DNA from 2 places in the Azospirillum sp. FG154 genome. Region 1 is predicted to be linked to the other one. Evidence: predicted binding sites of a transcription regulator. Region 1 holds the regulator's gene; the other holds the start of a gene.

Evidence for each region. The regulator HrcA, encoded in region 1, represses chaperone genes, less so after heat shock. The targets are predictions, from matches to a motif close to GTTAGCACTCNCCNNNGGNGAGTGCTAAC.
Region 2: groES (co-chaperone GroES) is a predicted target of HrcA. The motif match lies at 2,342-2,370, and genes of this name have one in related genera.

What each region holds. Positions count from the first base shown of each region.
Region 1 is NZ_JBMDKF010000001.1:391,463-395,877, reverse strand. Features, by position in the region: gene ACODS4_RS01945 (YeeE/YedE family protein) at 1-314, shown strand, start outside; gene ACODS4_RS01940 (DUF6691 family protein) at 355-804, shown strand; gene ACODS4_RS01935 (creatininase family protein) at 905-1,651, shown strand; gene hrcA (heat-inducible transcriptional repressor HrcA) at 1,749-2,789, shown strand; partial or broken gene grpE (nucleotide exchange factor GrpE) at 2,838-3,434, shown strand; gene ACODS4_RS01920 (response regulator) at 3,601-3,966, shown strand; gene ACODS4_RS01915 (DUF1848 domain-containing protein) at 3,947-4,415, opposite strand, start outside.
Region 2 is NZ_JBMDKF010000047.1:5,232-9,646, reverse strand. Features, by position in the region: gene ACODS4_RS27620 (SDR family oxidoreductase) at 1-703, shown strand, start outside; gene ACODS4_RS27615 (COX15/CtaA family protein) at 726-1,790, opposite strand; gene ACODS4_RS27610 (hypothetical protein) at 1,884-2,048, opposite strand; gene groES (co-chaperone GroES) at 2,426-2,716, shown strand; gene groL (chaperonin GroEL) at 2,769-4,415, shown strand, end outside.

The DNA.
Region 1 (4,415 bases):
GCGGCATTCTGGCCCGCGCCGTCCGTCCGGGCGGCGCGCCCTGGCAATGGGCCTTTGTCGGCGGCCTGGTCGCCGCCGGGTTGGCCGCGCGGCTGTGGGGGGTTCCAACCCCGGAGGCCTTCGCGCTGCATCCGGCGGCGCTGTTGATCGCCGCCGGGTTGATCGTCGGGGTCGGCACGCGGATCGGGTCGGGCTGCACCAGCGGGCATGGCGTCTGCGGCATGGCCAATTTGTCGCCGCGTTCGCTGACCGCCACCCTGGTGTTCATGGCCGTCGCCGCCGCGACGGTCTTCGTCATGCGCCATGTGTTGTAAGGGCCATGTGTTGTAAGGGCCATCTTCTGTAAGGAGCGTGATGATGCGCAGCCTCACCGCCGGGCTTTTCGGCTTTCTCTTTGGAATCGGCTTGATCGTCGCCGGGATGACCGATCCGGCCCGCGTTCTGGCCTTTCTCGACGTCGCCGGGGCTTGGGATCCGACCCTGGCCTTCGTCATGATCGGGGCCATCGCCGTGGCCGCCCCCGCCTTCGCCCTCGCCCGCCGCCAGCCGGTCGCCCTGTTGGGCGAGACGATCAGCCTGCCCGACACCAAGCGGATCGACGCGCGGTTGATCGGCGGCTCCGCCCTGTTCGGACTGGGCTGGGGGCTGGCCGGGATCTGCCCCGGCCCGGCGCTGGTTCTGCTGGGCGCCGACGGCCTGTCAGCCCTGCTGTTCGTCGCCGCCCTGCTGGCCGGGGGCTGGATCGCCGATTTGGCGTTGCGGCCCTGGAACGGCGTTCACCGCAAGGCCCATCATACGGCGTAAGCGTCCGCCGCATGGCGCCCCCCACGCCGAGCGGGGTTGGTCGGAAAAACCCGCCGTCCTATGCTGGCGGGACCAATCACCCCGGCGGGAAGGGACCACCGTGCAACTGCATCTGAGCACCTGGATCGAGGTCGAATCCTATCTGACGACGTCCAAGGGCGTCATCATGCCCATCGGTTCGACCGAGCAGCACGGGCCGAACGGTCTGGTCGGCACCGACGCCATTTGCGCCGAGGTTCTGGCGCGCGGCGTCGGCGACGCTGTCGGCGCTTTGGTCGGTCCGACGATTCCGGTCGGCATGGCGGTTCATCACATGGAATTTCCCGGCTCCATGACGCTGAAGCCGTCCACCCTGATCGCCGTGATCCGCGATTACGTCAGCTCGCTGGCCGAACATGGTTTCGAGCGTTTCTTCTTCATCAACGGCCATGGCGGCAACATCCCGTCGATCCGCGCCGCCTTTTACGAAGTGTACGCCGAACAGCGCGCCTTGAAGGGCCGCGCCGCCCCGGATCTGCGCTGCGCCCTGGTCAATTGGTGGGAAAGCCCGGAGATTGGCCGCCTGTCGCGCGAGTTCTACCACGGCAAGGAAGGCTCGCACGCCACCCCCAGCGAGGTCTCCTTGACGCAATACGCCTATCCTGAGGCGATCAAGCGCGCGACGATGGAGCCGGAACAGGCCCCCGCCGGTGGTTTCCACGACGCCCGCGATTTCCGCCGCCGCTACCCCGACGGGCGCATCGGCTCCGCCCCCGGTCTGGCCAGCCCGGAGGACGGCAAGCGCCTGTATGACGCCGCCGTGGCCGCCATCGCCGCCCAATACAGCGCCTTTGTCGCCGACGCGTGAGGAAGCTTGCGCCCCGCACGTTGATTCAGCGGTCGGACCTGCCTAAATTCGGACGGCGTTGACGCCTTCGCCCAACGCCGTCCAACCTGTCCAGGCCATGATTACCGAGTTGAACCTGCGGTCGCGCGAAATTTTCCGGTTGATCGTCGACGCCTATGTGGCGTCGGGCGAGCCGGTGGGGTCGCGCACGATTTCGCGGCGGCTTGGCATGAGCCTGTCGCCCGCCACCATCCGCAACGTCATGGCGGATCTGGAAGAGCAAGGGTTGCTTTACGCCCCGCACGCCTCGGCGGGCCGCATCCCGACCGACGCGGGGTTGCGCATGTTCGTCAACGGCCTGCTGGAGATCGGCTCGCTGAGCGAAGACGAACGGGTGTCGATCGAGGCGCAATGCGCCGTGTCGGGCCGCGCCCTGTCCGACGTGCTGTTGGAGGCCACCGGCATGCTGTCGGGCCTGTCGCACTGCGCCGGGCTGGTGCTGGCCCCCAAAACCGACCGACCGCTGAAACACATCGAATTCGTCTCGCTGGGGCCGGGCCGCGCGCTGGTCGTGCTGGTCAACGAAGACGGGCTGGTGGAAAACCGCGTCATCGAGGTGCCGCTCGGCCTGCCCGCCTCCACCCTGCAACTGGTGTCCAACTATCTCAGCGCCCGGCTGGTCGGCCGCACGCTGGACGAGGCCCGCCAGAGCGTCCTGACCGAAATTCAGGAGCAACAGACCGAACTGGACGAATTGTCGCGTCGCGTCGTCGCCGCCGGTCTGGCCACCTGGTCGGGCAGCGCCGGGTCGAACGCCGGACAACTCATCGTGCGCGGCCAGTCCAAGCTGTTGGAGGACGTCACCGCCCTGTCCGACCTGGAGCGCGTGCGCGCCCTGTTCGAGGCGCTGGAGACCAAGGAAGCCATGCTGCGCATGCTCGACGCCACCGGACAGGGCGACGGCGTGCAGATTTTCATCGGGGCGGAGAATGTCCTGTTCAACCACAGCGGTTGCACCATGATTATCTCGCCCTTCCAAAACAGCCGCGAACAGGTGATCGGGGCCATCGGCGTCATCGGCCCGACCCGCATCAATTACGCCCGCATCATCCCGCTGGTGGATTATACCGCCAAGGTCATCAGCCGCCTTGTCGGCTGAGCGGCCAAGGCCCACAACCAGCATCACGCAACCCGCCTCAATCGACCGAACCAAGAAGCCGAGAATCCCATGAGCGAAGAGCAGAACAAGCCCGCCGACGCCGAGATCGACCAGACCGCCGCCCCCGAAGCCGCCGAGGATCGCGTCGCCACGCTGGAGGCCGAGGTCGCCAGCCTGAAGGATCAGCTTCTGCGCGCCGTGGCGGAAACCGAAAACACCCGCCGCCGCGCCCAGCGCGACCGCGAGGACGCCAGCAAATACGCGGTGTCGAGCTTCGCCAAGGAGCTGGTGACGGTGGCCGACAATCTGCGCCGCGCCCTGGACGCCGTTCCGGCGGACGGCCGCGAGCAGGACGAGATGCTGAAAAGCCTGGCCGTCGGCGTCGAGGCGACCGAACGCCAGCTCTTCGCCGCCTTCGACCGCGCCGGGATCAAGCGCATCGACCCGACCGGCGACATGTTCGACCCGAATTTCCATCAGGTGATGTTCGAGATCGAGAACACCGGCAAGGCGGCGGGCACCGTCGTCCAGGTGCTCCAGCCCGGCTACACCATCCATGGCCGCCTGCTGCGCGAAGCCATGGTCGGCGTCGCCAAGGCCGGGGCCAACGACGCTGGCGGCCAGCACGTCAACACCACGGCGTGACGACGACGCCCTGTGACAGGGCGGCGGCGGAAAATGACCGCCGCCGCCTTCCTGTTGACGCTACCGACAAAATTGCCTAGGGCTTCGGCATGACCAACGGCCCGGATCAGCGGCGGACAACAACCAAGTCCCCGATTTTTGGGCCGATCCCGAGGAAACGATCCCCATGGCCAAAAGCGTTCTGACCGTTGATGATTCCAAGACCATCCGCGACATGGTCGGTTTCACCTTGCAGAAGGCCGGTTACACCGTGGCCGAAGCCTCGGACGGCAACGCGGCGATGCTGCTGGTCAACCGGCAAAAATTCGACTGCATCATCACCGACCTGAACATGCCCGGCATGGATGGTCTGGCCTTGACCAAGGCCATCCGGGCCAGCGCCAGCAACCGCGCCACCCCGGTGCTGCTGCTGACCACCGAAGCCGACCCGGCCAAAAAGACCGCCGGGCGCGAGGCCGGGGCCACCGGCTGGCTGGTCAAGCCCTTCAACCCGGAAAAGCTGGTCGAAACCGTCAAGAAGGTCTGCCCGTAACCGGGCGCGGGACCAGAAACGCATCCGTCGGGTCATGCCGGGCGAAGCGCCGTCGCGCCGCCGCCCGGTCGGCCACGGCGTAGCAATAGACGCAGCCGTGCGGGCAACTGTCGTAATCGCCGATGTCGCGGCTTTCCGCGCACAGACAGCCGGGCCGGTTGCCCTTTTCCCGCGCCGCCAGGGGGCGCCCGGCGACGTCCGACAAACGCCCGGCGTCCACGCAGCGCGCCGCTGACAGGCCGGGCGCGTCAACCAACTCCGGCTGCGCGCACAGGGTCAGGCTCATCCCTTCCTGCGCCGCGATTTCCGCCAGATCGACCAACAACGCCTGTTTTTCCTCCCGGTCGGGATCGCGCCAGCCAATTCCGGCGGCGGCCAGATTGCGCGCCGTCTTGCGGTAGGGCTGAAGGAAGGACGCCGTCACCTCGTCCGTCACCCCGCGCAGCGCC
Region 2 (4,415 bases), on a different contig from region 1:
GTCGATGGAAAAAGTGGCGCTCATCACCGCAGGCGGCAGCGGCATGGGGGCGGACGCGGCGCGGCGGCTGGCGGCGGACGGCTTCCGCGTCGCCATCCTGTCCTCGTCGGGCAAGGGCGAGGCGTTGGCGCAGGAGCTTGGCGGCGTCGGCGTCACCGGCTCCAACCGCTCCAACGACGATCTGGCGCGTCTGGTGGACGTCGCGATGGGGCGCTGGGGCCGAATCGACGTGTTGGTGAACAGCGCCGGGCATGGCCCGCGCGGGCCGGTTCTCGACCTGACGGACGAGGATTGGCACATGGGCCTGGATGTTTATCTGATGAACGTGATTCGCCCGACCCGTCTGGTCGCGCCGATCATGGTCGGGCAGAAGGGCGGGGCGATCATCAATATTTCCAGCTTCGCCGCGTTCGAGCCGGACCCGCTGTTTCCGACCTCGGCGGTGTTCCGGGCCGGGCTGGCGTCCTACGCCAAGCTGTTTTCCGACAAATACGCCGCCGACAATGTGCGGATGAACAACGTCCTGCCCGGCTTCATCGACAGTCTGCCGGAAACCGAAGAGCGGCGGCAGCGCATCCCGATGCGGCGCTATGGCAAAAGCGAGGAAGTGGCGGCGACCATCGCCTTCCTCGCCTCGCCCGGCGGCGGCTACATCACCGGGCAGAACATCCGCGTTGACGGCGGCATCACCCGGTCGGTTTGACGCCGGTTGGTTTGATCGGGAGTCAGCGACGCACCGGGCGCAACTCGTGCAGCAGCCAGACCAGGGCGGAGACGACCAAAATCGCTCCGGCCTGATGGGCGGCGGCGATCGGGATCCACACCACGGTCAACAGGGTGGCGACGCCCAACCCGATCTGAACCAGCACCACCGCGCCCGCCGCCCGCGCGGCCTGGGTCGCGCGTCCGGGCAGGCGCGCGGTCGCCGTGCGAATCGCCAGCGCCACCACCGTCAGCCCGGTCAACAGCGCCAAGGCGCGGTGAATCAGTTGGATGGCCGCCGTGTTCTCGAACGGGTTATGCCACCAGGGCGTCAGCGTGCCGATTTCCGGCGGGATGACATAGCCCTCCATCAGGGGGAAGGTGTTGTAGGCGTATCCCGCCCGCGACCCGGCGACGAAGGCCCCCCAGACGATGGTGACGGCGACCAACCCCAAGGCCCAGCGGGCGTGGCGGCGCAAGCCCGCCGACTCGGGCCGCCACCCGGCCAGCGGCAGCGGATCGAGCAGGCCAAGCGCCGTGCGCAGCAACAGGGCGTAAATCAGAATCGCGGTTCCCAGATGCAGGGCCAGCCGGTAATGGCTGACGTTCGGTTGATCGACCAGCCCGCTTTTGACCATGAACCAGCCGATTCCGCCCTGCAAACCGCCCAACAGGAACAGCCCGGCCAGTTTGGGCCACAGATCCGCCGCGATTCGCCCCTGAAACCAGAAGCGCAGGAAGGGAAAGAGGAAAACAAAGCCGATCACCTGCCCCCACAGCCGGTGAAACCACTCCCACCAGAAGATTTCCTGGAACCCGGCCAGATCCATCCGGTTGTTGAAAATGCGGAATTCCGGCGTGCTCTTGTACAGGTCGAACACGCGGTTCCATTCGGCGTCGGACAGCGGCGGCAGGATGCCGATCAACGGCTTCCATTCCACCATCGACAGGCCGGATTCGGTCAGACGGGTGATGGCGCCGATGACGGCCATCGCCAGCACCATCGCGGCGCACAGCAGCAGCCACCACGCGATGGGCCGGTTGTCAGAGGAGGAGGCGCGCAAACGGTCGGTGGCGAAGGCGGTCACGGGCGGCATTCCTGACGAACAAGGTCGGATGTTCGTCACTGTGGCGCTGGGAATCGGTCGCGTCAAACATTGCGCGGCTCTCGGATGATCCGTTTAGGGCATTTCCTGCACCGCGCCGCACAACACGAACAGGGCGAAGAGCAGAGCGAACAGCCCGGCGATGGTGGTGAATTCCAGCAGCGCCTCGGTCAGCCACAGGATGCGTTCCTGGCGGTCCGCCGTTTGTTTCGCCAAGGTGGCCATGTCGTCGTCTCCCATGAGGGGCGCCTCGTGAGGGTTGCCTCAAAACCAATTTCAATAAAATTTTACGAAAATCACTAATGGTGCGCTGTGACGGAGGTCACAGGCGGCCTGAAATCGGCGCGGCGTGTTGGCTCCGGGGGCGGAAATGTGATTCTTTTGCGAAACAGGGGACGTTGAAGATCGCCGGAAAAAAGAAAATATCCGTGTTAGGACAATTGGTTAAGATGTTCTCGTCGGAGCCTCGTCGGTCCGCCTGCGCAAAAATCATCCGCAAGCCTCTTGAATCCAAAATCGCCATCCATTAGCTGTCTGGCACTCGCCGGGCGTGAGTGCTAACAAGCGCGCCCCGGATTTCCAGATCACGTTCAAGCCTTATCCAAGGAGGCCGTCCCATGAAGTTCCGTCCGCTCCACGACCGCGTCGTCGTCAAGCGTCTGGAGTCCGATACCAAGACCAAGGGCGGGATCATCATCCCCGACACGGCGAAGGAAAAGCCGCAGGAAGGCGAAATCATCGCCGTCGGCCCCGGCGCCCGTGATGATTCGGGCAAGATCGTCGCGCTCGACGTCAAGGCCGGCGACCGCATCCTGTTTGGGAAGTGGTCGGGCACCGAAGTGAAGATCGAAGGCCAGGATTTCCTCATCATGAAGGAATCCGACATCATGGGCGTCATCGAAGGCTGATTTCCTTCGCCCGACCTTCGTTTCGACATTCGATACTCAGAGGAATTGAGACATGGCTGCCAAAGAAGTTAAGTTCGGCCCCTCCGCGCGCGAAAAGCTGCTGCGTGGCGTCGACATCCTGGCCGACGCGGTCAAGGTCACGCTCGGCCCCAAGGGCCGCAACGTCGTGATTGAGAAGTCCTTCGGCGCCCCGCGCATCACCAAGGACGGCGTGACGGTCGCCAAGGAAATCGAACTGGCCGACAAGTTCGAGAACATGGGCGCCCAGATGGTCCGCGAGGTCGCCTCGAAGACCAACGATCTGGCCGGCGACGGCACCACCACCGCGACCGTGCTGGCCCAGGCCATCGTTCGTGAAGGCGTGACCAAGGTCGCCGCCGGTCTGAACCCGATGGATCTGAAGCGCGGCATCGATCTGGCCGTCGAGACCGTCGTCGCCGACATCAAGGCGCGCGCCAAGAAGGTCACGACCAACGACGAGATCGCCCAGGTCGGCACCATCTCCGCCAACGGCGAGTCCGAAATCGGCAAGATGATCGCCCAGGCGATGGAGCGCGTCGGCAACGAGGGCGTCATCACGGTGGAAGAGGCCAAGGGCCTGGACACCGAGCTGGACGTCGTCGAGGGCATGCAGTTCGATCGCGGCTATCTGTCGCCGTACTTCATCACCAACGCCGACAAGATGATCGCGGACCTCGAAAACCCGTACATCCTGTTGCACGAGAAGAAGCTGTCGGGCCTCCAGCCGCTGCTGCCGGTTCTCGAAGCCGTCGTTCAGTCCTCGCGTCCGCTGCTGATCGTTGCGGAAGACATCGAAGGCGAGGCTCTGGCCACGCTGGTCGTCAACAAGCTGCGCGGCGGCCTGAAGATCGCCGCCGTCAAGGCTCCGGGCTTCGGCGATCGTCGCAAGGCGATGCTGGAAGACATGGCCATCCTCACCGGCGGTCAGGTCATCAGCGAAGACCTCGGCATCAAGCTTGAGAACGTCACCGTCGACATGCTCGGCACCGCCAAGAAGGTCGTGATCTCCAAGGAGAACACCACCATCGTCGACGGCGCCGGCGAAAAGGCCGACATCGAAGCCCGTTGCGGCCAGATCCGCGCGCAGGCCGAGGAGACCACCTCGGACTACGACCGTGAGAAGCTGCAAGAGCGTCTGGCCAAGCTGGCGGGCGGCATCGCCGTCATCCGCGTCGGCGGCGCCACCGAGGTCGAGGTGAAGGAGCGCAAGGATCGCGTTGACGACGCGATGCACGCGACCCGCGCGGCGGTTGAAGAGGGTGTGGTCGCCGGTGGCGGCACGGCCCTGCTGTACGCCACCCGCGCTCTCGACAAGCTGGTCCCGGTCAACGACGAGCAGCGCGTCGGCATCGACATCATCCGTCGCGCCCTCCAGGCCCCGGTTCGTCAGATCGCCTACAACGCGGGCACCGATGGCTCCATCGTCGTCGGCAAGCTGCTCGACCAGACCGACACCAACTTCGGTTACGACGCTCAGAAGGGCGTGTTCACCGATCTGGTCGGCGCTGGCATCATCGATCCGGTGAAGGTGGTTCGCACCGCCCTCCAGGACGCGGCCTCGATCGCTGGCCTGCTCATCACCACCGAGGCGATGATCGCCGAGAAGCCTGAGAAGAAGGCTGCTGGCGGCATGCCGGGCGGCGGCATGGGCGGCATGGGCGGCATGGACGACATGGGC